Variovorax paradoxus: one gene and its partner. The protein of the gene in region 1 binds, or shares a complex with, the protein of each later gene. Links are inferred from orthologs where the notes say so. Each region holds a gene or a part of one and is shown on either strand. Other genes may lie near its edges. The genes, in order: nusB and rpsJ.

Evidence for each region.
Region 2: the proteins of nusB (region 1) and rpsJ are in contact, whole or in part, in a solved structure (PDB 3D3B), measured with the Escherichia coli proteins. The link is inferred for Variovorax paradoxus from one-to-one orthologs.

What each region holds. Positions count from the first base shown.
Region 1 is NZ_JAUSXL010000002.1:4,296,225-4,310,552, reverse strand. The notes cover bases 4,571-7,534. They hold nusB (transcription antitermination factor NusB), read left to right. Parts: upstream 4,571-5,758; coding sequence 5,759-6,310; downstream 6,311-7,534. Other genes in these bases: QFZ47_RS23900 (pyridoxal phosphate-dependent aminotransferase), read left to right, coding at 6,399-7,534; ribH (6,7-dimethyl-8-ribityllumazine synthase), read left to right, coding at 5,295-5,762; ribBA (bifunctional 3,4-dihydroxy-2-butanone-4-phosphate synthase/GTP cyclohydrolase II), read left to right, coding at 4,571-5,281. Also shown: QFZ47_RS23945 (PilX N-terminal domain-containing pilus assembly protein), read right to left, coding at 1-153; QFZ47_RS23940 (PilW family protein), read right to left, coding at 222-1,028; type IV pilus modification protein PilV, read right to left, coding at 1,025-1,612; QFZ47_RS23930 (GspH/FimT family pseudopilin), read right to left, coding at 1,558-2,085; bifunctional diaminohydroxyphosphoribosylaminopyrimidine deaminase/5-amino-6-(5-phosphoribosylamino)uracil reductase RibD, read left to right, coding at 2,282-3,409; QFZ47_RS23920 (riboflavin synthase), read left to right, coding at 3,465-4,130; more of ribBA, read left to right, coding at 4,127-4,570; more of QFZ47_RS23900, read left to right, coding at 7,535-7,595; QFZ47_RS23895 (YbgC/FadM family acyl-CoA thioesterase), read left to right, coding at 7,592-8,050; protein TolQ, read left to right, coding at 8,047-8,769; QFZ47_RS23885 (ExbD/TolR family protein), read left to right, coding at 8,786-9,223; cell envelope integrity protein TolA, read left to right, coding at 9,227-10,150; dnaE (DNA polymerase III subunit alpha), read right to left, coding at 10,202-13,720; QFZ47_RS23870 (sulfurtransferase), read left to right, coding at 13,782-14,328. UniProt on the Escherichia coli protein: Part of the processive rRNA transcription and antitermination complex (rrnTAC). The complex forms an RNA-chaperone ring around the RNA exit tunnel of RNA polymerase (RNAP).
Region 2 is NZ_JAUSXL010000002.1:1,448,202-1,462,432, reverse strand. What follows is about bases 11,305-14,171. They hold rpsJ (30S ribosomal protein S10), read left to right. Parts: upstream 11,305-12,514; coding sequence 12,515-12,829; downstream 12,830-14,171. Other genes in these bases: QFZ47_RS10600 (hypothetical protein), read left to right, coding at 12,978-14,171; tuf (elongation factor Tu), read left to right, coding at 11,305-12,493. Outside these bases: QFZ47_RS10670 (LysR family transcriptional regulator), read right to left, coding at 1-698; QFZ47_RS10665 (DUF4148 domain-containing protein), read left to right, coding at 949-1,317; QFZ47_RS10660 (magnesium transporter CorA family protein), read right to left, coding at 1,411-2,571; hemB (porphobilinogen synthase), read right to left, coding at 2,575-3,564; QFZ47_RS10650 (CopD family protein), read left to right, coding at 3,927-4,355; QFZ47_RS10645 (VanZ family protein), read left to right, coding at 4,370-5,485; QFZ47_RS10640 ((2Fe-2S) ferredoxin domain-containing protein), read left to right, coding at 5,518-5,871; QFZ47_RS10635 (alpha/beta hydrolase), read left to right, coding at 5,944-6,579; QFZ47_RS10630 (D-alanyl-D-alanine carboxypeptidase family protein), read left to right, coding at 6,624-7,793; rpsL (30S ribosomal protein S12), read left to right, coding at 7,966-8,343; rpsG (30S ribosomal protein S7), read left to right, coding at 8,495-8,968; fusA (elongation factor G), read left to right, coding at 9,065-11,164; more of tuf, read left to right, coding at 11,300-11,304; more of QFZ47_RS10600, read left to right, coding at 14,172-14,231. UniProt on the Escherichia coli protein: Involved in the binding of tRNA to the ribosomes. Part of the processive rRNA transcription and antitermination complex (rrnTAC). The complex forms an RNA-chaperone ring around the RNA exit tunnel of RNA polymerase (RNAP).

The DNA of each region.
Region 1 (14,328 bases):
GCGCTCGGCATCCAGCAGCGCAGCTTCGGCGGCCTCGAAGGCACGCTGGTATTCGCGCTGGTTGCCCGCCACCGATTCAAGCAGTTGGGCCATCTGCGCGCCGCCCACCGAGAGCAGTGCAGAGAGCAGCAGCATGATGAGCACGATGAACAACGAGAACCCACGCTGCCCCAAGCAGAGCGAAGATGAAGCGACACGAAGTGTGCGAAGAATGGGCGTGGTCATAGATTCCGCAGTGCGAACACCGCCGTGTAGACGCGGCGCAGCCTGCCGTCGCCGCTGGTTCGCGACGAACCATCGCAATCGACGTAGCTACCGCCCGGGTTGCTCCTGGAAGTGCCCGCGAGCTGCAGGCACACGCGCACCGTGCGAACCTGATCGAAGCTCCCGACATTCGCGGCCGTCACGTAGCGCACCACCCGCTCACTTTCCGCAGCACCGATGCCGTACATGACGTCGAAGCGCTCGACGCCGTCGATGATCGGCTGCGGCACGGTATTGCCGCTGCCCTTGCACCGAAGGGTGCCGTTGACCACCGAGAACTCGCTGGTGATCAGGCGAACGTTCCTGGCGTCCGCGGGACTGGCGGACTTGTATCCTGCCCCCGCCGAATTCTTGGCGTCCTGGCCGAGGCAGTCCTTGAAGTAATCCGGATTCGGCGCATAGCCGACCTTGAGCGTGTCGTTCACCGAACGGCCTACCGACTCCTGCCCCTTGATCGCGAAGAAAACTGGTTCGCCCGCGAGATTGGTGTCCTTCTGCGCGCCGACATCGAAGTAGTACAGCGGCCCGGTGGCATCGATCGGAAAGTAGCCGGCTTGCCGGATCTGCTGGCCCAGCAGCCTGAATGCCAGCGCCGACGATTGGTGCAGCGCGTTGACATCGTCGCCCGTCATGACGGCGCTGCGCGTACCGAGCACGCTGGTAATGGCGGCCAACACCACAAGCAGGCCGATGATCAGCGCGACGAGGATTTCGACCAATGTGAAGCCGGCTTGGCGGCGGCAGTGCGTGAGAGACTTTTTCATGGCTGGGGCACTGCGACGATGGCTTCCTGGCAGACCTTGCCAGCCGGGCAGTTCCAAGCCGAATCCGGTGTGATCGGGTTGATGGCGGCGGGCTCGTCCCAAGCGATGTGCACGAACAGCAAGCCGCCGACGCCCGTTTTGCTCTGCACGTCGGCCACTCCGCCCGGTAACGCGCTCGACACCCTGCGCTTCCAGCCCCACAGATCGTGGGCCGCCAGCTGAATGGCCGTGCAATTGGCGCTGGCCCCTGCACACGAGGGGGTCGGCTCGGTGGAGCTCGCCGCCGTCCAGCCGGCCACATAGGGACTGCCAGATGCGGTGCCCGCCACCGGGTTCGCGCGGATGCGATCGGCCATGTCGCCGGCCAGTTGCGCAGCGATGTTCTGGTTGCTTGCTCCCACGCTGTCGGAGAGCACGCGCAGGTGGAAGCCGGCCAGCGCGAACAGGCCGAACGAGAGCACGAGGACGGCCACTAAGGCTTCGAGCATTGAGAAGCCCGCTTGCTCACGCAGCGTGCGAATCGAACCGCTTAGCACGTCCCTCTCCCCTTCTGCAGTCGAATGCGTCCACCAAGCGCCGCACATACGGCGGCGATATTGGGTGAATCCTCATTCCCCTCCGGATGAAAACTGAAACCCGCGACGCCTGCAGAACGACCCATGGCATCGAAAGATATGGGACCGAGAGCGCTTTTCTCGACCGCGACGCGCCCGTCGGGGTCTTGCCGCCGAAGAGTTTCAAATCCATCGCCGACACCGACCACAGTGTCCCAACCGCAGCTCCAGTCCGCGCCGCTGCACTCCGCGCGCTGCCGGATGGTCACGGTTTCTCCGCGACGAGCTGCCTCTGCGCGCGCGTGGCTCACGCTTGCCATCAAGGCCGAGGCCATGCGCTCGACGCGATACTTCTCGATCAGGCCGTTGAAGTTGGGCAACGCAAATGTCAGCAGGATGCCCAGCAGTGCGACAGCGACCATCATTTCGACCAGCGTGAAACCGCATGGCGTTCCGCATCCGCGGGAATGCGCCCTCACGGACGCGCAGAATCCGTTTTTCATGTTGTACCGTCCGCCGGCTCGCCGAAGTGGCTGGACGGCGGGCGTTTCTCCCTGATTTCAATTTTCAGAAAATTCTATTTGGCGAATTCTTATTGACCACCCATTGAACGACGAACGGTCGAAATAAACAGATCAATGGATCACGGGTTTCAATTGTTTTTAAATTGATTTAAAAATAGATTTGATTCAATAAAAAATGACAAATGCAAATGAAATTGTGAATTTCATGACCCAGGCCCTCGATCTCGCACGCCAGGCCGGGCCAGAGACCGATCCCAATCCGCGCGTCGGCTGCGTGCTGGTGGACGCGAATGGCGCGGTGATCGGCCAGGGCCGCACGCAGCAGGTCGGCGGCCCGCATGCCGAGGTCATGGCGCTGCGCGATGCCGCGGCGCGGGGCCTTTCGGTCGCCGGCGCCACCGCCTTCGTCACGCTCGAGCCCTGCGCGCACCACGGCCGCACCGGCCCCTGCTGCGATGCGCTGGCCGCGGCCGGCATCGGCCGGGTCGTGGCATCGATCGCCGACCCCAACCCGCTGGTCGCCGGCCAGGGCTTCGAGCGGCTGCGTGCCGCGGGCGTGGCGGTCGGGGTGGGACCGGGCGCGGAGGAGGCGCGCGAACTCAACATCGGTTTTTTCAGCCGCATGGTCCGCAAGACGCCCTGGGTGCGGCTCAAGGCTGCCGCCTCGCTGGACGGCAAAACCGGCCTGCGCAACGGCGTGAGCCAATGGATCACCTCGGAACCGGCGCGCGCTGACGGCCACGCCTGGCGCGCCCGGGCCGGCGCGGTGCTGACCGGCGTGGGCACGGTGCTGGAGGACGACCCCCGGCTCGACGTGCGGCTGGTGCAAACCAGCCGCCAGCCGCATGTGGTGGTGGTCGACAGCCAATTGCAGACCCCGCCCGGCGCGCAGATCTTCATGGCTGGCCGGCCGGTCTGGATTTACGCTGCGGCGCCGGACGACGCCAAGGCCGCCGCGCTGGAAGCGCGCGGCGCCACCATCGCCTATCTGCCCAACGCGCAGGGCAAAGTCGACCTGGCGGCGATGCTGCGGGATCTCGCCCGGCGCGAGGTCAACGAACTCCACGTCGAGGCCGGCCACAAGCTCAATGGCTCGCTGCTGCGCGAGGGCCTGGTCGACGAGCTGCTGGTGTATCTGGCGCCCAAGCTCATCGGCGACGGGCTCGACATGGCTTCCGGCATTCACACCGGCGGGCCGCTGGCCGACCTGGCCGGCGCGCTGCCGCTGGAATTCAGGACCATCGAGCGGATCGGGCCGGACCTCCGGATCGTGGCCCGGGTCGCGGGAAGGGACGCTTTCTAGCGGGCGAATGCAGGCGCTCGCCGGGCGGACCCAGGATGTCTGCGAAAATGCGCGGATGTTCACCGGAATCATCACCGGCGTGGGGCGCATCGCCGCCATCCACGACCTCGGCCCCTCCTCCTCCTACGGCAAAAGACTCGGCATTGCGGTGCCCGACGGCTATCTTGACGACGTCGGGCTCGGCGACAGCATTGCGCTCAACGGCGCGTGCATGACCGTGACCACGCTCGACCCTGCCCGGCAGCAGTTCACCATCGACATCTCGGCCGAATCGCTCGACAAGACCGCGGGGCTGACCGCGGAAGGCGCCCGCATCAACCTCGAGAAGGCGCTGCGCGCCAGCGACCGGCTGGGCGGCCACATCGTCTCCGGCCATGTGGACGGCATCGGCACGGTGAGCCACTTCGCGCCGGTCGGCGAAAGCTGGGAGCTGCGCGTGGTGGCGCCACTCGCGCTCGCGCGCTTCCTGGCGTACAAGGGCTCCATCACGATCAACGGCGTGAGCCTCACGGTCAACAGCGTGAACGACATCGCCGATGGCGCCGAGATCAGCATCAACCTGATTCCGCACACGGTCGACAACACTTCGCTGGGCAGCCTGCAGGCCGGTTCGAAGGTCAATCTCGAAATAGACACCGTGGCGCGCTATGTGGAGCGCATGCTCCAGGCCGGCGTCCTGGTGCCGACCCCTTCCACGTATTCCAAGGACACCGCCGAATGAACGCTTCCGTCACGCCCATCGGCGCACCCCGCGGCACGCGGGCGCCCGCGCCGATTTCCCCGGTCGAGGAGATCGTGGCCGAGCTCGCCGCCGGGCGCATGGTGATCCTGGTGGACGAGGAAGACCGCGAAAACGAAGGCGACATCGTCATTGCGGCCGACCACATCACGCCCGAGGCCATCAACTTCATGGCGCGCCACGCGCGCGGGCTGATCTGCCTCACGCTCTCGCGCGAGATGTGCGAGCGGCTGCAGCTGCCGCCCATGGTGTCGCGCAACGGCGCCAAGCATTCGACCGCCTTCACCGTCTCCATCGAGGCGGCCGAAGGCGTGACCACCGGCATCTCGGCGGCCGACCGCGCGCGCACCGTGCAGGCGGCCGTGGCGCGCAACGCCGTGGCCAGCGACCTGGTGCAGCCCGGCCACATCTTCCCGCTGCAGGCGGTGGACGGCGGCGTGCTGATGCGCGCCGGCCATACCGAAGCCGGCTGCGACCTGGCCGCGATGGCCGGCTGCTCGCCCGCCTCGGTGATCTGCGAGGTGATGAACGAAGACGGCACCATGGCCCGCCTGCCCGACCTGCAGCTCTTCGCGGCCGAGCATGGGCTGAAGATCGGCACCATTGCCGCGCTCATCGAGCACCGCAGCCGCGTCGAATCGCTGGTTGAAAAGGTCGGTTGCCGCGAGATCCAGACGGCCTGGGGCGCTTTCACCGCGCATGCCTTCATCGACAAGCCGAGCCGCGGCGTGCACCTGGCGCTGGTGCGCGGCCAGTGGGCGCCCGAAGACACGGTGTCGGTACGCGTGCACGAGCCGCTGTCGGTGCTCGACGCGCTCGAGATCAACCGCTCCCTGCACTCGTGGAGCCTGGACGCCAGCCTCGCGCACATCGCGAACGAGGGCAAGGGCGTGGCCGTGCTGCTCAATTGCGGCGAAACGGCCGGCGAACTGCTCGCGCAATTCGACGGCACCGCGCGCCCTGCGCAAGCACCCGAGCGCGGCCGCATGGACCTTCGCAGCTACGGCATCGGCGCGCAGATCCTGCGCGAATGCGGCGTGCACAAGATGAACCTGCTCGGCACGCCGCGGCGCATGCCGAGCATGGCCGCGGGCTACGGGCTCGAGATTGCCGGCTACCTCACCAAAGACTAAAGACTGACACGACATGCAAGGCGCAAACAAGGGAGCGGATGCAAAGCCGCTCGACGGAAAAGGGCTGCGCATCGGCATCGTGCAGGCGCGCTTCAACGCCGACATCACCGATGCGCTCGCCGCGGCCTGCCTCGCCGAGCTCGAGAAGCTGGGCGTGGCCGCGGACGACATCCATCATGTGCAGGTTCCCGGCGCGCTCGAAGTGCCGGTGGCCCTGCAGGCCATGGCCGTGCGCGGCGGCTACCACGCGCTGGTGGCGCTGGGCTGCATCATCCGCGGCGAGACCTATCACTTCGAACTGGTGGCCAACGAATCGGGTGCGAGCGTGAGCCGCGTTGCGCTCGACCACCGCCTTCCCATCGCCAACGCGATCCTCACGACCGAAAACCTGGCGCAAGCCGTCGCCCGACAGACCGACAAGGGCCGCGACGCGGCCCAGGTGGCTGTCGAAATGGCGCAGTTGCTGGCCTCTCTCAAATGACCGAAGACAACGACAACAACAAAGCAGCCGGCGCCAAGCCGCGCCCGGCACGGCAAGTGCGTACCGGCCTGACCAGCACCGGCGCGCGCAAGGCTTCGGCCAAGTCGAACCGCAGCCGCGCACGCGAATTCGCGCTGCAGGCGCTCTACCAGCACCTGGTGGGCCGCAACGACCCGACCGATATCGACCACTTCACGCGCGACCTCGCAGGCTTTCACAAGGCCGATGCCGCGCATTACGACGCGCTGCTGCACGGATCGATCGAGGGCGCCGAACAGCTCGACGCATTGATCCGCCCGCTGCTCGACCGCAAGTTCGAAGAGATATCGCCCGTCGAGCATGCCGTGATGTGGATCGGCGTGTACGAGTTCCAGCACTGCCTGGACGTGCCATGGCGCGTGGTGCTCAACGAGTGCATCGAGTTGGCCAAGGAATTCGGCGGCACCGACGGCCACAAGTACGTCAACGCCGTGCTCAATGGCCTGGCACCGCAATTGCGCGCCGCCGAGGTCGAGGCCGACCGGGCCTCAGGCAAGGCGAGGACGTGAGGAGCGCCGCCCGGCCGCCCGAAGGCGCTCGCCCCCTCGCTTGCGAGGGGGGTGGCGAAGGCGCGCAGCGCCGTAGCCTGGGGGTGCAATGAGGATCTCGGCGCGCGCACAGCGCATCGAACCCTTCTATGTGATGGAGGTGGCCAAGGCCGCCGGCGTGCTCGCGCGCGAGGTGGCCCACACCGACCGGCCGATGATCTTCCTGAACATCGGCGAGCCCGACTTCACCGCCCCGCCGCTGGTGCAGGAAGCCGCTGCGCGCGCCGTTCGCGCCGGCGCCACGCAGTACACACAGGCCACCGGCCTGGAGCTGCTGCGCGAGCGCATCAGCGGCTGGTACACCCAGCGCTTCGGTGTCGACGTGCCGGCGCGCCGCATCGTGGTGACCGCAGGGGCCTCGGCTGCGCTGCAACTGGCCTGCCTGGCCTTGATCGAGTCCGGCGACGAGATACTTCTGCCCGATCCCAGCTACCCCTGCAACCGCCACTTCGTGAGTGCCGCGGATGGCAAGGCCGTGCTGATACCCACCACCGCCGAAGAGCGCTTCCAGCTCACGGCCGCCAAGGTCGAGGCCGCCTGGACCGACAGGACGCGCGGCGTGCTGCTCGCCTCGCCCTCCAACCCGACGGGCACCTCGATCGCGCCCGATGAACTGCGCCGCATTCACGAGGTGGTGTCGCAGCGCGGCGGCATCACGCTGATTGACGAGATCTATCTCGGCCTGTCCTACGACGATGCCTTCGGGCAGACGGCATTGGCCATCGACGACAACGTCATCAGCATCAACAGCTTCAGCAAGTACTTCAACATGACCGGCTGGCGCCTGGGCTGGCTGGTGGTGCCCGAAGCGCTGGTGCCAGTGGTCGAGCGGCTGGCGCAAAACCTCTTCATCTGCGCGAGCACCGTGTCGCAGCATGCAGCGCTGGCCTGCTTCGAGGCCGAGAGCATTGCCGAATACGAGCGCCGCCGCGCCGAGTTCAAGGCGCGCCGCGACTGGTTCATTCCGCAGCTCAACGCGCTGGGCCTGAACGTGCCGGTGGTGCCCGATGGCGCCTTCTACGCCTGGGCCGATTGCACCGCCGTCGCCGAGAAGCTGGGCATCTCGGGAAGCTGGGATTTCGCCTTCGAAACCATGAAGCGCGCCCATGTGGCCGTGACGCCGGGCCGCGACTTCGGCACGGCCGAGACGGGCAAGTTCGTGCGCTTCTCCACCGCGAGTTCGATGGCGCATCTGCAGGAGTCGGTCGAACGCCTGCGGGCCATGATCGCGAACCCGGCCTCATGAGCTACGCGTTTCCGATCCGCGTCTACTGGGAAGACACCGACGCCGGCGGCATCGTCTTCTACGCCAACTACCTCAAGTTCATGGAGCGCGGCCGCACCGAATGGCTGCGCTCGCTGGGCGTGGAGCAGCGAAAGCTGCGCGAGGAAACCGGCGGCCAGTTCGTGGTGAGCGAAACCCAGCTCAAATACCATCGCCCTTCCCGGCTCGACGACGAACTGCTGGTTACAGCCGATCTCAAACAATTGGGTACCGCGTCGTTGATAATCGGTCAACACGTGCTATCAAAAACAGAGCAAGAGCGAACGGGAGCCGCGGCGCCCGTTCTGCTGTGCGAAGGCACGATCCGCATCGGCTGGGTGGATGCCTCCACATTGCGCCCCGCGCGGATACCCACCCAAATTGCGGGAACCCTCGAGCGCTGCGGCGGCTCCATGACTCAACCTTTCAAGCCATGAACCAAGACCTCTCCATCATCAATCTCCTGCTCCATGCGAGCTTCGTGGTGCAACTGGTCGTGCTGCTGCTCGTGATCGTCTCGATCGCCAGCTGGGCCGCGATCATCCGCAAGTACTTCGCGCTGCGCCGCATGCGCGCGCTCAACGACGATTTCGAGCGCGAGTTCTGGTCGGGCACCAGCCTGAACGAGCTGTTCGCCTCGGCCGCGCAGAACGCCAAGTTCGCCGGCCCCATGGAACGCATCTTCGCTTCGGGCATGCGCGAGTACCAGAAGCTGCGCGAGCGCCACGTGAGCGACGCCCCCACGCTGCTGGATGGCGCCCGCCGCGCCATGCGCGCGAGCTTCCAGCGCGAACTCGACGCGGCCGAGCACAACCTGTCGTTCCTGGCCACCGTCGGTTCGGTGTCGCCCTACGTCGGCCTGTTCGGCACGGTCTGGGGGATCATGCATGCCTTCACCGGCCTGGCCGCATTGGCGCAGGTGACGCTGGCCACCGTGGCGCCCGGCATTGCGGAAGCACTGGTGGCCACCGCCATCGGCCTGTTCGCCGCCATTCCGGCGGTGGTGGGCTACAACCGCTTCGCGCGCGAGATCGACAAGATCGCCATTGCCCTCGAAACCTACATCGAGGAGTTCTCCAACATCCTGCAGCGCAACCTCTCGGCCAACCCGGCCGCGGTGGCGTCGGCAACCGCGGCGGCTCCGGCCAACCGCTGAGCGGAGGTTCCAGCACATGCCCGCCGTTTCGTCCCGGGGCCGAGGCCGCCGCACGATCAACGAGATCAACATGGTCCCGTTCATCGACGTGATGCTGGTGCTCCTGATCATCTTCATGGTCACCGCGCCGCTCATCACGCCGAGCGTGATCAACCTGCCTTCGGTCGACCGCGCCAACAAGCAGCCCGACAAGCCCATCGAGATCGTCATCAAGAGCGACGATGAAGTGCAGATCAAGAAAGACCCGTCCACCGGCAGCGGTGGCGCGTCCGTTCCCATGACCCAGATCGGCTCCGCGGCCAAGACCGCCCAGGGCGGCGACGACCAGCGCCCCGTGGTCATCAGCGCCGACAAGTCCGTGAAGTACGAAACCGTCGTGAAGGCGATGAACCAGCTCAAGCGCAGCGGCATCGAGCGCGTGGGCCTGTCCGTCACCACCACGGGCGGCAAATAAGGCATGTCGCTCGCCCTGGATCGTCCCGAGTTCGCACCACCGCCGCAGCGCGGCACGCCGCGCGCGGTGCTGCTTGCGCTGATTGCGCACGCGCTCCTGATCGCGGCGCTGACGTGGGGCGTGCGCTGGCGCAGCGACGCCGACGAAGGCGCCGTCGATGCGGAGCTGTGGTCGTCCACGGTGCAGCAGGCCGCGCCGCGCCTGTCCGCACCGCAGGCACCCACGCCCGCTCCCGCGCCTCCGCCGCCGGCTCCCGCGCCGCCGCCACCGCCCCAGGTGAAGGCACCCGAGCCCGCACCCGCGCCGCGCGCCCCCGACATCGCGCTCGAGCGCGAGAAGAAGCTCAAGGAGCAGAAGGAACAGAAAGAACGCGAGCTCGAGCAGCAGCAACAGCAGAAGAAGAAAGAGCTCGAAGCCAAGCAGCGCGCCGAAGACGAAGCCGAACGCAAGAAGGCGCAGCAGCAAAAGCTCGCCGATCAGCAGAAGAAGCAGCAGGAAGCCGAGGCCAAGCAGGCCGAAGCGAAGAAACAGCAGGAAGCCGCAGCCAAGCAGGCCGCGGCCGACCGGGCCGCAACGCTCAAGCGCATGCAGGGCCTGGCAGGCGCGAGCGGCAGCGACGACTCCAAGGGCACGGCCCTGCGCTCGTCAGGACCGTCGAGCGGCTACGCAGGACGCATTGCCGCGGCGGTGCGTCCGAACATCACCTTCCCCGACGCCGAGACGGTGAACGGCAATCCGGCCGCCGAGTTCGAAGTGAACCTGGCACCGGACGGCACCATCGTCGGCGTCAAGCTGACCAAGTCGAGCGGACTGCCCAGCTGGGACGAAGCCGCCGAGCGCGGCCTGCACAAGACCGACAAGCTGCCACGCGACACCGACGGGCGCATCTTCCCCTCGCTGATCGTCTCGCTGCGGCCCAAGCGCTAACGGGGCCGGCCAGGCGCTACGCGCGCCCGGCCGCCTCGCGGCTCATTCGTTTCACTCGTAGATCACCGAGGCCTTGCCCGCCTCCGCCTGCGCCGTCCAGCTGGCGAGCGCGGCGTCGGTCGGGAAGAACCTGGCGCGCTCGCCCAGCTGCAGTTCGACCTGCGCACCGCCGCGCGCCATCGACAGGCGCACCGGCAGCCCCTGCACCAGATCGCCGTGCTCGCTCTGCTCGGTGCGCGGCGGAAAGTCTTTCACCAGGCGCGCGATGTCGGGCGCCTTGCCGTTGACGGCCACCCGCAGGAATTTTCCGAAGCGGCAGCGCGCGGTGGCCAGGTCCCACACTTGCTGCACCTGAAAGCGCGCTTCGAAGCCGCCGCGGCCCGGCTGGAGCCGGCCGCTCACGATCACCAGTTCGTCGTCCTTCAAGGTGTTGCGGTTCGCGTTGATCAGCGCCTCGTCGGCGGTGGCGTCGATGGCGTCGGACTTGTCGTCGAGCTTGAAGATCGCCAGGCGCCCGCGCTGGCCGTTGATCACGCGGAAATCGCTCACGATGCCCGCGATCACCTGCTGGTCGCGCGTGTCCATCAGGTCGCCGATCTCGCGCTTGCAGAAGCGCCGCACCTCGTGCGCCACCTCGTCGAACAGGTGGCCCGAGAGATAGAAGCCCACGGCCGTCTTCTCGAAGGTGAGCCGCTCCTTCACGCCCCAGGGCGTGGCGTCCACCAGTTCGGGCTCCTGCGTGGCCGAGCCGTGCTCGCTGTCGCCGAAGATGTCGACCTGCGCCGCATTGGCCTCGGTGGCCGATGCGAACTCGAAGGCGCGGTCGACCGAGGCAATGAGCGAGGCGCGGTTCTGCTGGATCGCATCGAAGGCGCCAGCCTTGATGAGCGCCTCGACCGTGCGCTTGTTGATGCGCTGGCGGTCGATGCGCACGCAGAAGTCGAACAGGCTCTTGAACGGCCCGCCCTCTTCCCGCGCCCGCACCACGGCCTCGACCGCGAGCTGGCCCGTGCCCTTGACGGCCCCCAGGCCATAGCGGATCACCTTGTCGGTGACGGGCTCGAAGCGGTAGTTGCCGCGGTTCACGTCCGGCGGCTCGAAAGTGATGCCGAAATTCTTCTGCGCGTCTTCGAACAACACCTTGAGCTTGTCGGTGTCGTCCATTTCCACGGTCATGTTGGCGCAGAAGAACTCGGCCGTGTAGTGGACCTTGAGCCACCCCGTGTGGTACGCCAGCAGCGAGTAGGCGGCGGCGTGCGACTTGTTGAAGCCGTAGCCCGCGAACTTCTCCATCAGGTCGAAGATCTCGTCGGCCTTGTCCTGCGGGATGCCATGTGTCGAGAGCGCGCCCGCGCGGAATTTCTCGCGGTGCTCGGCCATCTCCTCGAGCTTTTTCTTGCCCATGGCGCGGCGCAGCAGGTCGGCGCCGCCGAGCGAGTAGCCGCCCAGGATCTGCGCGGTCTGCATCACCTGCTCCTGGTAGACCATGATCCCGTAGGTTTCGGAGAGCATCTCGGCCACGGCCGGGTGCGGGTACTCCACCTCTTCGCGGCCGTGCTTGCGCGCCACGAAGCTCGGGATCAGGTCCATCGGACCTGGACGGTAGAGCGCATTGAGCGCGATCAGGTCTTCGAGCCGCGTTGGCCGCGCATCCTTCAGCATGCCCTGCATGCCGCGGCTTTCGAACTGGAACACCGCTTCGGTCTTGCCTTCGGAGAACAGCTTGTAGGTCTCGCGGTCGTCGAGCAAGATGTTCTCGTACGCGAAGTTCTCCTGGCCCTTGTGGCGCTTGACGATGAACTCTTTCGCAATCTCGAGGATGGTGAGCGTGGCCAAGCCCAGGAAGTCGAACTTCACGAGGCCGATCGCCTCCACGTCGTCCTTGTCGTACTGGCTCACGGCCGAGTCGCTGCCGGGCTGCTGGTAGAGCGGGCAGAAGTCGGTGAGCTTGCCGGGCGCAATCAGCACGCCGCCCGCGTGCATGCCGATGTTGCGGGTCATGCCTTCGAGCTTCTGCGCCAGCTCGACCAGCATGCGCACTTCTTCTTCCTTCTCGATGCGCGCCGCGAGCTGCGGCTCCATCTCGATGGCGTAGTTGTTCTTGTCGCCCTCCACCTTGGGGTTCGGCGGGTACTGGATCGTGACGGGCTGGCCCGGCTTGTTGGGAATGAGCTTGCTGATGCCGTCGCAGAACATGTAGCTCATGTCGAGCACGCGCCCCACGTCGCGGATGGCGGCGCGCGCGGCCATCGTTCCGAAGGTGGCGATCTGGCTCACGGCGTCGCGGCCGTACTTGTCCTTGACGTAGTCGATCACGCGGTCGCGGTTGCCCTGGCAGAAGTCGATGTCGAAGTCGGGCATCGAGACGCGCTCGGGGTTCAGGAAGCGTTCGAACAGCAGCTTGTATTCGAGCGGATCGAGGTCGGTGATCTTCAGTGCATAGGCCACCAGCGAGCCCGCGCCCGAGCCCCGGCCCGGGCCCACCGGGCAGCCATTGTTCTTGGCCCACTTGATGAAGTCGCCCACGATCAGGAAGTAGCCGGGGAAGCCCATGTTCAGGATCGTGTTGATCTCGAACTCGAGCCGCTCGACATAACGCGGCCGCTCGGCATCGCGCCTGGCCGGATCGGGATAGAGGTGCGCCAGGCGTTCTTCCAGGCCCGTGAACGACTCCTGGCGGAAGAACTCGTCGATCGGCATGCGCACGCCTTCGCTGACGAAGGGCGTCGGAAAGTCGGGCAGCTGCGGCTTGCCGAGCACCAGCGTGAGGTTGCAGCGCTTGGCGATCTCGACCGTGTTGGCCAGCGCGCTCGGCACATCGGCAAAGAGCGCCTGCATCTGGGCGCTCGACTTGAAGTACTGCTCTTCGGTGAACTTGCGTATGCGGCGCGGGTTGCCGAGGATTTCGCCTTCCGAGATGCAGACGCGCGCCTCGTGCGCCTCGTAGTCCTGGCGCTCGGCAAACTGCACCGGGTGCGTCGCGACCACGGGCAGGCGCAGCCGGGCTGCAAGCTTCACGGCGGCAATCACATGCGGCTCGTCCTCGGGGCGGCCCGCGCGCTGCAGCTCGATGTAGAAGCGGTGCGGGAACATGCCCGCCAGTTTCAGCGCCAGTTCGGCGGCGCGTTCTTCCTGCCCTTGCAGCAGCGGCACGCCCAATGGTCCCGCCTGCGCGCCCGAAAGCGCGATCAGCCCGCCCTGCAGCTCTTCGAGCCATTCGAGCTTGCAGGCTGCCTGCGACTGGCCCCGGCCCACGTTCTGCGTCCAGGCGCGTGCCAGCAGTTCGGACAGATGGAGGTAGCCCTCCATGTTCTGCACCAGCAGCCCGATGCGCGTGAGCACGCCGGGCTCCTTGCCCAGCCCCTCGATGAAGATTTCGGCGCCGATGACGGGCTTGACGCCCTTGCTTCGCGCCTGCTTGTAGAACTTGACCGCCCCGAACAGGTTGTTCAGGTCGGTGATGGCCAGTGCGGGCTGCTTGTCGGCAGCGGCGGCCTTGACGACTTCGTCGATGCGGTTGGTGCCGTCGACGACGGAAAACTCGGTGTGCAGGCGCAGGTGAACAAACATCCTTCCATTGTAGAAAGCCGCACTCCACGATGTGGGGTGGCGATCCCTACAATTGCGCCCCGTGCAAGAGATTTTGAATATCGCGGCCTATAAATTCGTGGCCATAGACGACAGCCCCGTGCTGCGCGAAGAGCTGCGCGAGCGCGCCCAAGCCCTGGGCCTCATGGGCACGATCCTGCTGGCGCCCGAGGGCATCAACCTGTTCCTGGCGGGCGTACCCGACGCCATCCGCAGCTTCGTGGCCCATCTGCGCGCCGATGCCCGCTTCGCCGACCTCGAAACCAAGGAAAGCTGGTCCGCCGCGCAGCCCTTCCGCCGCATGCTGGTGAAGCAGAAGCGCGAGATCATCCGCATGGACCACCCGGCCATCCAGCCGGCGGCAGGCCGGGCGCCCGGCGTGGATGCGCCCACGCTCAAGCGCTGGCTCGACCAGGGCCATGACGACGAGGGCCGGGAAATCGCGCTGCTCGACACGCGCAACGACTTCGAGGTCGACGAAGGCAGCTTCGACGGCGCGATCGACTGGCGCATCACCAAGTTCACCGAGTTCCCGCCCGCGCTGAAAGAGCACCGCGCCGATTTCGTGGGCAAGACCGTGGTGAGCTTCT
Region 2 (14,231 bases), 2.9 Mb from region 1 along the record:
CCGTGCATCGCGACCCGGATCAGCGGCGCGCCCTCGGTGCAGTCCATGCGGCTCTTCACCGGCACGTCCAGCGGCTCGCCGCCGTCGTCGAAGCGCCAGACCGGCTGGGCGCCCAGCAGCGAATGCGTAAGCGCCTCGTGCCCCGCGAGGTCGCGTGGATGCTCGGGCTTGCCGTGCTTCTTCCAGTACACCGGCGAGGCGCAGACGACCATCTCCATGAGCATCAGCTTGCGCACGATCAGGTTGGCATCCAGCACCGGGCCGCTGCGGATGTCGACGTCGATGCCTTCTTCCGCGAGGTCCACCGTGCGGTTGGTCAGCTGCAGGCTGATGCTCACGTCCGGGTAGTAGCGCATGAAGTCGGCCAAGAGGCTCGGAAACTCGCCGTTGCCCATGCCGTGCGGCGCCGAAATCCGCAGCCGGCCGCCGGGCTGCTTGGCGCGCTCCTGCAGCTCGGCCTGCGTGAGCTCCACCATTTCCAGCACCGGGGTGCTGCGCTCGAGCAGCAATTGCCCGGCATCGGTCAGGCTCACGGAGCGCGTGGAGCGGTTGAGAAGGCGCACGCCGAAGCGCGTTTCGAGCTCCGCCACGTACTTGCTGACCGTCGCCTTGGACATGTCGAGCTTCTTGGCCGCGTGCGAGAAGCTGCCATGCGAGGCCACTTCCCGGAAGGTTCTGATCAGATCGAGACTGTCCATGTCAAAGCGTCCATTGTTTCCGTTCCGCGGCCGGCGTGCTTTCGATTCTCGGGGAAGACCGCCTTTTGCAGCCGCCGGCGCGCTTTCCGATCGAGTGCATGCCGCCGGGGCGTGATTGTTTCAATAGAGGAAACACGGTGTCTCTGTTCCATGTGTTTTACAGAAGCCGTTCAGTTGGAAACTCGCCGCACAGGTGAGCGAAAGAGCGAGCCTGGTGGACGAACCATCCAACCAACACAAGGAATTGAAAATGAAGACCTCGCACATCCTCGCCGCCGCTGCCCTGACTCTGCTGGCCGCCACCGGCGCCCAAGCCGAATCCTACGAAGGCGTGAACACCGCCGTCTCGGCCAAGAGCCGCGACGACGTCAACGCCGAAGCCGTGCGCACCGCATCGGCTCCGAACCAGAACGTGACGCGCGGTTCGCGTGGCCCGGAAACGGTCGCCGTGTCGAAGGACCGCTCGCTCGTCGAAGCCGAAGCCGTTCGCACCGCCTACGCTCCCGACCAGAACGTGACCGGCGGCTCGCGCGTCAACAGCAAGGTCATCTCGACGATGGCCCACCCGATGGACGCACGTGTTCAAGCCCAGCAAGGCTCGGGCGCCGTCGCCAAGTAAGACCGGCGAAACCGCTGCTGCCCCTCGCGGGTAGTCAAAAAGGCCACGCAGAGATGCGTGGCCTTTTTGCTTTGGGGCGCGCGTTGCGGGCTTTCAGCGCGTGCGCGCCAGGTAGCGCTTGCGCCAGAAAACCAGCACCAGCAGCAGCGCGATGACCAGCATCGCCGTCATGGCGATCCAGAAGCCGTCGGCCTTGTGCACCAGCGGAATGAACTCGAAGTTCATGCCGAAGATGCCCGCGATGAGATTGAGCGGCAGGAAGATGGCCGTCAGCACGGTGAGCACTCGCATGATGTCGTTGGCGCGGTGGCCCTGCACGCTGAAATGCATCTGCACCGCGGTTTCCGCGTTCTGCTCGAGCCGGTGCACGTGGTGCACCACGCGCTCGATGTGCTCGAGCACGTCGCGGCTCCGCACCATGATCAGTTCGCGCTCGCGCTGCTCTGCTTCGCCCTGGGGGGAAGGCAGGGTTTCGAGCGAATCGATCCAGTCCTGGATGGCCGCGCGCTGGTCTTCGCAGATTTCGTCCAGGTGGTGCAGCGACTGCCGGGCTTCCATCAGCGCGCCCCAGTTGGTGAAGCGGCTGCGCGGATCGATCAGCTCGGTCTGCCAGTGGTCGAGCTGCCGCGTGAGCTCGCGGCGCATGTCCAGGTAGCCGTCGACGATCTGGTTGATGACGCGCAGCATCAGGTCGGCGGTGCCGGTCGGCACGCGGGCCGAGGTGGCGCGCACGTCGAGCGCCGGGGCGCCCTTGTCGTCCGGCGATCCGGCGGCGAGCAGCCGGGCGGCAAAGGCGTCGCGCACCGCGCCGTCCTGGGGGTGCACCGAGAGCAGCACGCGGTCGAACAGCGCAAAACCCACCGGACGGGTGTCGACCCGGCGCAGCACCGGAGGGCCGCGGCGCAATGGCGCGGGAAGGGACGGCTCGCCGCCCGTGCTGCCCTTGCCGTTGCCCAGCGCCGCCTGGCCGGGCCCGCTCGAGAGGCGCCGGAACACCAGCACGTCGTATTGCGAGGTGTAGTCGTAGTGCGACGGCAACTGGTCGTTGAGCAGGTCCGCCACATGCAGGTCGACCAGTTGCGTCTGGCACAGCGACTGCAGGATCTGCTGGACCTCGGGCAGCGAGGCGCGAAACTCGTCCCGCGTGAGCGAAACCCAGAGATAGCCCTGCGCGGCACAGGCTCCGGGCAGCGCCAGAGGCGCCAGCGCCGGATGCTCGCTCACGCGCGAGCGGTCGATTTCGAAGATGCGCATGCGCTATTGCTTTTGCAACAGGCGCACGGCGTCGAGCGCAAAGTAGGTGAGCACGCCATCGGCCCCGGCGCGTTTGAAGGCGAGCAGGCTTTCGAGCACCACCGCGTCGTGGTCGAGCCAGCCGTTCTGGGCGGCGGCCTTGAGCATCGCGTATTCGCCGCTCACCTGGTAGGCGAAGGTCGGCACATGGAATTCGTCCTTCACGCGGCGCACGATGTCCAGGTACGGCATGCCGGGTTTGACCATCACCATGTCGGCGCCTTCTGCAATGTCGAGCCCGACCTCGCGCAGCGCCTCGTCGCTGTTGCCCGGGTCCATCTGGTAGACCTTCTTGTTGCTCTTGCCGAGCGTCGCGGCCGAGCCCACGGCATCGCGGAACGGGCCGTAGAAGGCGCTCGCGTACTTGGCGCTGTAGGCCATGATCCGGGTGTGGATGTCGCCGCGGGCCTCCAGCGCGGTGCGGATCGCGCCAATGCGGCCGTCCATCATGTCGCTCGGCGCCACAATGTCGACGCCGGCTTGCGACTGTGTGAGTGCCTGCTTCACCAGTACCTCGACGGTGGCGTCGTTGAGGATGTAGCCGGTATCGTCGAGCAGGCCGTCCTGCCCGTGGCTGGTGTAGGGGTCGAGTGCCACGTCGGTCATCACGCCGAGCTCCGGAAAGCGCGACTTGAGCGCGGCGACCACGCGCGGAATCAGCCCGTCGGGATTGAAGGCCTCGTCGCCCTCGGGCGTCTTGAGGCTGGCGTCGATCACCGGAAAGAGCGCCATCACCGGGATGCCGGCCTTCACGCATTGCTCTGCCACCGGCAGCAGCAGGTCGAGGCTCAGGCGGTCCACGCCGGGCATCGACGCTACGGCGTCGCGCTTTTTCTCGCCTTCCTGCACGAACACCGGGTAGATGAGGTCGTGCGCCGTCAGCGCATGCTCCCTGACCAGGTTGCGGGTGAAGCTATCGCGGCGCAGGCGGCGCGGCCGGCCGGCGGGGTACATGGCAAAGGAAGATGGCGTCATAAGCGGAAAATTGTGCCTGAAGCCTTCCTTCGTGCGCTCGGCGGCTGTCCAAGTGTTGTCCGACAACCGTCCAGGCGGATAGCCCGAAGGTTCTCTTTTTTCGCGCGGAATTGTCAAAGAATCTGGCCCGAGCCGCTTGAAACTTTGTTTCGCCTTTGTTAAATTCAAAAGCGGGCGGTTTACCGCTCCCCGCTTTTCCTCCCTGAGCGGGTGCCTTGATGTGTGACAGCAAAAGGGCTTCCCAGCCCGACGTGAAGACGTCGGGCTTTTTTTTGTCCGCTGCATCCGCGCCGGCCGCAAAGCACGGTCGGCATGGCGCGGCCGGCCACTAAACTGGCCCCATGCTCTGGGTTAAATCTCTTCACATCGTCTTCATTGCAAGCTGGTTCGCGGGGTTGTTCTACCTCCCCCGGATCTTCGTCAACCTGGCGATGGTGCCGCCCGAGTCCGTGGCCGAACGCGAGCGCTTGCTTCTGATGGCGCGCAAGCTGCTGCGCTTCACCACCTTCCTGGCCATTCCGGCGCTGGGTTTCGGCCTCTGGCTCTGGCTGGGCTATGGCATCGGGCGCGGCCCCGGCAACGGCTGGCTGCATGCCAAGCTGGCACTGGTGCTCGCCGTAATCGGGTATCACCATGCCTGCGGCGTGCTGCTGCGCCGTTTCGTGGCTGGAGGCACGCAGCGCAACGACCGCTGGTACCGCTGGTTCAATGAACTGCCGGTCCTGTTGCTGCTTGGCATCGTGGTGCTGGTGGTCGTCAAGCCGTTCTGAGCCCGGAAGCCACGGTGCAGACGCAGCACAAATCCGCCGCGCTGCCCCTGGCGCTCGCCTATGCGGCGCTGATTGTCTATGCCAGCCTGTACCCGTTCGCCGACTGGCGCGACCAGGGCATTGCGCCGTGGGCCTACCTGTCGGCGTCGTGGCCCAAGTACTGGACAGGCTTCGATTTCGCGATCAATGTGGGTGGCTACGTTCCCTTCGGCTTCCTGTGCGCGCTGGCGGTGCTGCGAACACGGCGCGACGCCAGCGTCTGGCGTGCGGTGCTGCGCGCAACGATGGCCGGCGCGGCCGTGGCATTCGCGATGGAAACGCTGCAGAGCTATCTCCCCGCGCGCATTCCTTCCAATGTCGACCTGGGCCTGAACAGCTCCGGCGCGCTGCTGGGGGCCCTGCTCGCGGCCGGGCTGGAGCGGCTCGGCGCGGTGGCGCACTGGAGCCGCACGCGTTCGCAGTGGTTCGTCGACGACTCCCGCGGCGCGCTGGTGCTGCTCGCGCTGTGGCCGCTGGCGCTGCTGTTTCCGGCTGCCGTGACCTTCGGGCTCGGCCAGGTGTTCGAGCGGCTCGAAGTCGCGGTGTCCGAGTGGCTGCTCGACACGCCCTTCATCGACTGGATGCCGCTGCGCCAGTTCGAGCTGGAGCCGCTGGTGCCCGCCGTCGAACTGCTGTGCGTGATGCTCGGCGCCCTGGTGCCTTGCCTGCTGGCGTTCATGGTGACGCGCACGGTGGCCCGGCGCGCCGTGCTGCTGCCGCTCACGCTGCTCGCGGGCATCGGCGCCTCGGCGCTGTCGGCGGCGCTGAGCTACGGCCCCGAGCACGCGTGGGCATGGCTGGGCCTGCCGGTGCAGGTCGGCATTGCGACGGCGCTGGTTGCCGGCGTGCTGCTGCTCGGAGCGCCGCGCCGGCTGTGCGCGGCCTTGCTGCTGGTGGCGCTGGTGATCCAGTTGAGCCTGCTGAACCAGGCACCCGAGAGCGCGTATTTCGCGCAGACCCTCGCCACCTGGGAGCAGGGCCGCTTCATCCGCTTCCACGGCCTGGCCCAGTGGCTCGGGTGGCTCTGGCCGTTCGCCGTCCTCGCCTATGTGGTGGCCGCGCTGTCGCGCCGGGGCCGGCCGGCCGGCTGATGGCCAGCGGCGGGCGTCACTAAAATCTCCCGATGCCCAGTTCCTCTCCCGCCGCGCCGCCCGGCTACTACGGCCGCCACATCTTCTTTTGCCTCAACGAGCGCAAGAACGGGGAAGACTGCTGCGCCCTGCACAACGCCCAGGCCGGTTTCGACCGCTGCAAGGCGAAGGTCAAGGAGGCGGGGCTGGCCGGTCCCGGCAAGGTGCGCGTCAACAAGGCGGGCTGCCTCGACCGCTGCGCCGGCGGCCCGGTGGCGGTGGTCTATCCCGAAGCGGTCTGGTACACCTTCGTCGATGCCGACGACATCGACGAAATCGTCGAGTCGCACCTGAAGAACGGCCAGGTCGTCGAGCGCCTGTTGCTGCCTCCCGATGTCGGCCGCTGAACTTTCAGCGGAATACCGCGCTCGTACCCTGCACCCAGGCCGCCAAGGCCGCGCATCTCCATTCCCGCCGCCATGAATTCCCAGACCGAAAAGATCCGCCTCCAGGGCGCCGCCGGCGCCATCGAGGTGCAGCGCGACCAGCCGGCCGATGCCGCGCGCGCCGGCATCGCCGTGATCGCCCATCCGCATCCGCTGTTCGGCGGCACCATGGACAACAAGGTGGTGCAGACCATGGCGCGCGCGTTCGTCTCCTGCGGCTGGACCGCGGTGCGCTTCAACTTCCGCGGCGTGGGCGCGAGCGAAGGCGTGCACGACGAGGGGCGCGGCGAATGCGAGGACATGCTGAACGTCGTCGCCCAGCTCGCGCCCGAGGGTCCGCTGGCCATTGCCGGCTTTTCGTTCGGCGCCTTCGTGGCGAGCTGCGCAGCCGAAAAGCTCTGGGCCGGCCGCGACCTGCGGCAGCTCGTGCTCGTCGGCACGGCGGCTTCGCGCTTCTCCGTGGCCACGCTGCCGGCCGAGGCGCACGAGCGCACGCTGGTGGTCCACGGCGAGGCCGACGACACGGTGCCGCTGGCGGCCGTCATGGACTGGGCGCGGCCGCAGTCACTGCCTGTCACGGTTATTCCGGGGGGCGGCCATTTCTTTCACGGACAATTGCCCCTCCTCAAAAGTCTGGTTGCCCGCCATCTTCGCGCGGGTGCCGCATGAAAAGCCTCACGGGCTTGTGTCTTCGTCTCCTCCCCATCTCTCCCATGAATCGTTTTCTTGACGCGTTTCGCGCGCTGGTGCTGACCGCCGCCGCATCGGTTTGCATGATTGCCGCGGCCCAGGCGCCGGCGCCGCCCGAAATTGCCGCGCGCAGCTACCTGCTGCTCGATGTCACGGCCAACCAGATCCTCGCGCAGAAGGACATCGACAGCCCGGTCGAGCCGGCGTCGCTCACCAAGCTGATGTCGGCCTACATCGTGTTCGACGCGCTGCGCGCCAAGAAGATCACGTTGACCCAGACGATGCCGGTCAGCCAGCGCGCCTGGAAGATGCCCGGCTCGCGCATGTTCATCGATCCCAAGATGCAGGTACCGGTCGAAGACCTGATCAAGGGGCTCATCGTGCAGTCGGGCAACGACGCCACCGTGGCGCTGGCCGAAGGCGTGGGCGGCACGGTCGAGCATTTTGTCGAGCTCATGAATGCCCAGGCCCAGGCGCTGGGCATGAAGAACACGGCCTACAAGAACCCCGAAGGCCTCACCGCGTCCGGCCACACCACCACGGCGCGCGACCTGAGCATCCTGGCGACCCGCCTGGTGCGCGACTTCCCGGAAGAAGCCAAGTACTACGCTATCAAGAAGTACCGCTATCCCGGCACGCCGTCGACCAACGACACCAACCGCAACCTGCTGCTGTTCCGCGACCCGACCGTCGACGGCCTCAAGACCGGCCACACCGAGGCCGCCGGTTACTGCATGATTGCCACCGCCAAGCGCGACTTCCCCAACCTGACCGGCGGACGCCGGCTGCTGTCGATCGTGCTGGGCACCTCGGGCGAAACCGTGCGCGCGAACGAATCGCAGAAGCTCCTGAACTGGGGCTACACCGCCTACGACGCGGTCCGTCTGTTCGATGCAGGCCAGCCGGCCGCCACGCCCGCGGTCTGGAAAGGCAAGGCCAACACGCTCAAGCTGGGTCGCCCGGAAGCCATCGTGGTCGCGGTACCGGCCGGTACCGCCAGCAAGATCAAGACCCAGGTGGCGCGCCCCGATCCGCTGGTGGCGCCGTTCACCAAGTACCAGCCGGTCGGCTCGCTCAAGGTGACCCTGGACGACCAGCCGCTGGCGGACGTGCCGCTGGTGGCGCTGGAAGGCGTCGAGCAAGCGGGCGTCTTCGGCCGCGCCTGGGATGCCGTCCGGCTCTGGATCAAGTGATGCTGGTCTACGGCAATTGCTGACGGCGGGGCGGACTGCTATACTCGTGGGCTTTTCGGAATTTTCCGAAGGGTTTCACGTTTTCGTTATTCCCGGCTTCCTTTCCTTGCGTCACGACAAGGCAAGGGCGGTTTCAGAGCCAGAGCCGGGTTGTTTTGGGACTAATTCATTCATGCCAACCATCAATCAACTGGTGCGTCAGGGTCGAACGGTCGAAAAGATCAATTCGAAGAGCCCTGCCATGCAGAACTCGCCGCAACGCCGCGGTGTCTGCACCCGCGTCTACACCACGACGCCCAAGAAGCCCAACTCGGCGCTTCGTAAAGTTGCCAAGGTCCGCCTGACCAATGGCTTCGAAGTCATCTCCTACATCGGCGGCGAAGGCCACAACCTGCAGGAACACAGCGTCGTGCTGGTTCGCGGCGGTCGTGTCAAGGACTTGCCCGGTGTTCGCTACCACATCGTGCGCGGTTCGCTCGACCTGCAAGGCGTGAAAGACCGCAAGCAGTCGCGTTCCAAGTACGGCGCAAAGCGCCCCAAGAAGGCCTAAGCTTTCTTCTTTTCGGAAAAAACAAACGGTGTTCGGTTGCCTTGGCGGGCACATCGAGCGAAGTGACCCAATCCCGGGTCGAGTAAGTGAGAGTCCGAACTGGCTCTCGCGGTACCGGAAACGGTGCCAACTGAAGCAAAGAGGTTAAAAAATGCCACGTCGTCGCGAAGTCCCCAAACGTGAAATCCTGCCGGATCCCAAGTACGGCAATGTCGAGCTGTCCAAATTCATGAACGTGATCATGGAAGGCGGCAAGAAGGCTGTTGCCGAACGCATCATCTACGGTGCGCTCGAATTCATCGAAAAGAAGAACCCGGACAAGGACCCGCTCGAAGCTTTCACCGTTGCCATCAACAACGTGAAGCCGATGGTCGAAGTCAAGTCGCGCCGTGTCGGTGGTGCGAACTACCAGGTGCCGGTCGAAGTGCGCCCGGTGCGCCGTCTGGCGCTGTCCATGCGCTGGATCAAGGAAGCCGCCCGCAAGCGTGGCGAGAAGTCGATGGCCCTGCGTCTGGCCAACGAGCTGATGGAAGCCACGGAAGGCCGTGGCGGCGCCATGAAGAAGCGCGACGAAGTGCACCGCATGGCAGAAGCCAACCGGGCATTCAGCCACTTCCGCTTCTAAGAATCAAACTTCGCTTGGGCGTTGGGTGTTGAGTGTCGGGCGACGTCGCCCGTGCTCGAGGCCCAGCGCTCAACGCATTTAACCCGAAAGTAAATCATGTCCCGCAAGACCCCCATCGAGCGCTACCGCAACATCGGCATCTCCGCGCACATCGACGCCGGCAAGACCACGACGACCGAGCGCATCCTGTTCTACACCGGTGTGAACCACAAGATCGGTGAAGTGCACGATGGCGCCGCCACGATGGACTGGATGGAGCAAGAGCAAGAGCGCGGCATCACGATCACCTCGGCGGCCACCACCTGCTTCTGGAAGGGCATGGCGGGCACGTTCGACGAACACCGCATCAACATCATCGACACCCCCGGCCACGTGGACTTCACCATTGAAGTCGAGCGCTCGATGCGCGTGCTGGACGGCGCCGTCATGGTGTACGACGCGGTCGGCGGCGTGCAGCCCCAGTCCGAAACCGTCTGGCGCCAGGCCAACAAGTACAAGGTTCCGCGTCTCGCGTTCGTCAACAAGATGGACCGTACCGGCGCCGACTTCCTGCGCGTGCGTCAGATGATGGTGGACCGCCTGAAGGCCAACCCCGTCGTGATCCAGATCCCGATCGGCGCCGAAGAGCGCTTCCAGGGCATCGTCGACCTCGTCAAGATGAAGTCGATCATCTGGGACGAAGAAAAGGGCGTGACCTTCAAGTACGGCGAAATCCCGGCCGACCTGGCCGAGGTGTGCGCCGAGTACCGCGAAAAGCTCGTCGAAGCTGCTGCCGAAGCGAGCGAAGAGCTCATGAACAAGTACCTCGAAGGCAATGAGCTGACCGAAGCCGAAATCAAGGCGGCGATCCGCCAACGCACCATCGCTGGCGAAATCCAGCCGATGCTGTGCGGCTCGGCCTTCAAGAACAAGGGCGTGCAGGCCATGCTCGACGCCGTCGTCGAATACATGCCCGCACCGACCGACATTCCCCCGGTCAAGGGCATGGACGAAGACGAAGTGCCGACGACCCGCAAGGCCGACGACAGCGAAAAGTTCTCCGCCCTCGCATTCAAGCTCATGACCGACCCGTTCGTCGGCCAGTTGACCTTCGTTCGCGTCTATTCCGGCGTGCTGACCAAGGGCGACAGCGTCTACAACCCGGTGCGCGGCAAGAAGGAACGCATCGGCCGGATCGTGCAGATGCACGCCAACAACCGCGTCGAAGTGAGCGAAATCCGCGCTGGCGACATCGCCGCCTGTATTGGCCTGAAGGAAGTGACCACGGGCGAAACCCTGTGCGATCCCGCAGCCATTCTGACGCTCGAGCGCATGGTGTTCCCGGAATCGGTGATCTCGCAGGCCGTCGAGCCCAAGACCAAGGTCGACCAGGAAAAGATGGGCATCGCCCTGCAACGCCTGGCACAGGAAGACCCGTCGTTCCGCGTCAAGACCGACGAAGAATCGGGCCAGACCATCATCGCCGGCATGGGCGAGCTTCACCTCGAAATCATCGTGGACCGCATGAAGCGCGAGTTCGGCGTGGAAGCCAACGTGGGCAAGCCGCAGGTGGCCTACCGCGAAACGATCCGCAAGACCGTCGAAGATGCCGAAGGCAAGTTCGTTCGCCAGTCGGGCGGCAAGGGCCAGTACGGCCACGTCGTCCTGAAGCTCGAGCCGCAGGAAGCGGGCAAGGGCTTCGAGTTCGTCGACGCCATCAAGGGCGGTGTGGTTCCTCGCGAATACATCCCCGCAGTGGAAAAGGGCGTTGTGGAAGCGCTGACGCAAGGCGTGCTGGCGGGCTACCCCGTCGTCGACGTCAAGGTCACGCTGCACTTCGGCTCCTACCACGACGTGGACTCGAACGAAATGGCGTTCAAGATGGCCGCCATCTTCGGTTTCAAGGAAGGCGCCCGCAAGGCCGGCCCCGTGATTCTCGAGCCGATGATGGCCGTGGAAGTCGAAACGCCTGAAGACTACGCCGGCAACGTGATGGGCGACCTGTCCTCACGCCGCGGCATGGTTCAGGGCATGGAAGACATGATCGGTGGCGGCAAGGCCATCAAGGCCGAAGTGCCGCTGTCGGAAATGTTCGGCTACTCGACCACGCTGCGTTCGATGTCGCAAGGCCGCGCCACGTACACGATGGAGTTCAAGCATTACGCTGAAGCTCCGCGCAATGTCGCAGAAGCCATCGTGGCTGCTCGCGCAAAGTAAAAGAATGCAGAGCCACGCAGTGCGTGGCCCTCGTTGTCTGCGATCCGGTGCCGCCGCGTTCCCGTGCGAGGCGAATCAGCAATCGGGTGCAGACATAAAACCAATACACGGGAATGCTCTTTCAAGGATTGAAAAATGGCAAAAGGTAAATTCACTCGCACCAAGCCGCACGTGAACGTGGGCACGATCGGTCACGTCGACCACGGCAAGACCACGCTGACGGCGGCGATCGCCACGGTGCTGTCGGCCAAGTTCGGCGGCGAAGCCAAGGCCTACGACCAGATCGACGCGGCGCCCGAAGAAAAGGCCCGCGGCATCACCATCAACACCGCCCACGTCGAGTACGAAACGGCCAACCGCCACTACGCCCACGTCGACTGCCCCGGCCACGCCGACTACGTCAAGAACATGATCACCGGTGCCGCCCAGATGGACGGCGCCATCCTCGTGTGCTCGGCCGCCGACGGCCCCATGCCCCAGACCCGCGAGCACATCTTGCTGGCGCGCCAGGTGGGTGTGGGCTACATCATCGTGTTCCTGAACAAGTGCGACATGGTGGACGACGCTGAACTGCTCGAGCTCGTCGAAATGGAAGTGCGCGAGCTGCTCGACAAGTACGAGTTCCCGGGCGACGACACCCCCATCATCCACGGCTCGGCCAAGCTCGCCCTCGAAGGCGACAAGGGCAAGCTGGGTGAAGAAGCCATCATGAAGCTGGCCGACGCCCTGGACACCTACATCCCGACGCCCGAGCGCGCCGTGGACGGCACCTTCCTGATGCCTGTGGAAGACGTGTTCTCGATCTCCGGCCGCGGCACCGTCGTGACCGGCGCCGTCGAGCGCGGCGTGATCAAGGTCGGCGAGGAAATCGAGATCGTGGGCATCCGCCCGACCGTCAAGACCACCTGCACCGGCGTGGAAATGTTCCGCAAGCTGCTCGACCAGGGCCAGGCCGGCGACAACGTCGGCGTGCTGCTGCGCGGCACCAAGCGCGAAGAAGTCGAGCGCGGCCAGGTGCTGTGCAAGCCCGGCTCGATCAAGCCGCACACGCACTTCACCGCCGAGGTGTACGTGCTGTCCAAGGACGAGGGCGGCCGTCACACGCCGTTCTTCAACAACTACCGTCCGCAGTTCTACTTCCGCACCACGGACGTGACCGGCGCGATCGAGCTGCCCGCGGACAAGGAAATGGTCATGCCTGGCGACAACGTCAGCATCACCGTGAAGCTGATCAACCCGATCGCGATGGAAGAAGGCCTGCGCTTCGCCATCCGCGAAGGCGGCCGCACCGTGGGTTCGGGCGTCGTGGCAAAGATCCTCGACATCTAAGCCGCACGCAAAGGAATCACCATGGCTACCAAGCAAAAAATCCGCATCCGCCTGAAGGCGTTCGACTACAAGCTGATCGACCAGTCGGCAGCCGAAATCGTTGATACCGCCAAGCGCACCGGCGCGATCGTCAAGGGCCCCGTGCCCCTGCCGACCCGCATGAAGCGTTTCGACATCCTGCGTTCGCCGCACGTCAACAAGACGTCGCGCGACCAGCTCGAGATCCGCACGCACCAGCGCCTGATGGACATCGTCGACCCGACCGACAAGACCGTGGACGCGCTGATGAAGCTCGACCTGCCGGCCGGCGTGGACGTCGAGATCAAGCTGCAGTAAACCGGCCTCGCGCCGCGTTTCCTGAAAAGCCCGCTTGCAGAAATGCAAGCGGGCTTTTTTCATTTGTTCCCAACTGTGGCATCCTCGCGCACCGGTATTTTTCGGGGGCAAGCAGGGGCCGGGGCCGAAACGAGGGCAGTTACAAGCTATGAGCTACAAGAACTCTTCTGCATGGATCGCGGCATGTGTCGTTCTGGCGTTGCTGGCCGGCTGCGGTGGCGGAGGCGGCGGGGGAGGTGGCGGCCTGGCCGGCTTCCCGCTGCCGGTGGCGGGTCCGGTGACCCTGAGCGGCACGGCCACCTATGAATCCGTGCCGAATCCGAGCGGCACCCTGGTCTATGCCAGCGCCGCCCCCAAGCCCGTGCGCGGGGCCATGGTGGAAGTGCTCAATGCAGCAACATCTGCGCAACTGGCCACGGCAATCACCGACGACAACGGGGCCTACGCGGTGTCCGTGCCTGCGAACACGGTGATCGCTGTGCGGGTCAAGGCCCAGCTGGTCCGCAGCGGCCCGGGCGCAAGCTGGGATGTGACGGTGCGCGACAACACGCGTTCCGGCGGCCTGTACACCATGCAGAGTCCCGCCTTCTCATCCGGCGCGGCCGCCCTGGTGCGCGACCTCTACGCGCCGTCGGGCTGGGGTAGTTCGAGCTACACCGAGGACCGGGTGGCGGCGCCTTTCGCCATACTCGATACGGTCTACACCGCCATGCAGAAGGTGACATCGGTTGCGCCCGCAACGGCATTTCCGGCATTGCGCGTGTTCTGGAGCGTCAACAACGCGCCGTCCTCCGGCAGCGTCGCGGCAGGGCAGATCGGCACCACTTTCTTTGTCGACCGAGGCAGCAACGGCCGTGAAATCTACGTGCTGGGCAAGGAAGACGTCGATACCGATGAATACGACACTTCGGTGATTGCCCATGAATGGGGGCACTACTACCAGTCCTCCTTCAGCCGCGACGACTCGATGGGCGGGGACCACAGTCAGAGCCAGCGTACCGATCGCCGGCTCGCCTTCTCGGAAGGCTGGGGCAATGCCTGGTCGGGCATCGCGCTGGGGCGCCGCAACTATGTCGATTCGGCCGGCGCGCAACAGGCATCCGCGCGGGAGAGCATCAACATCGACCTCTCCGCCGGCGCGGCAACCGTGCCAGGCTGGTACCGCGAGACGTCGATCCAATCGATTTTCTGGAATCTCAACCAGCAGGTCGGCTTCAAGCCGATCCACGACACGCTGACCGGCTTCCAGTTCAGGGGCGGTGCGGCCGTTACTTCGATCCATCCTTTTTCGGCGGCCTTCAACGCGACCGCTCCGGGCAGCGCCCCGGTCTTGGCCACCCTGCTCGGTGGGCAGAGCATCAACGCGACGGACAACGATCCGTTCGGCGGTGCTGAAAAGAAC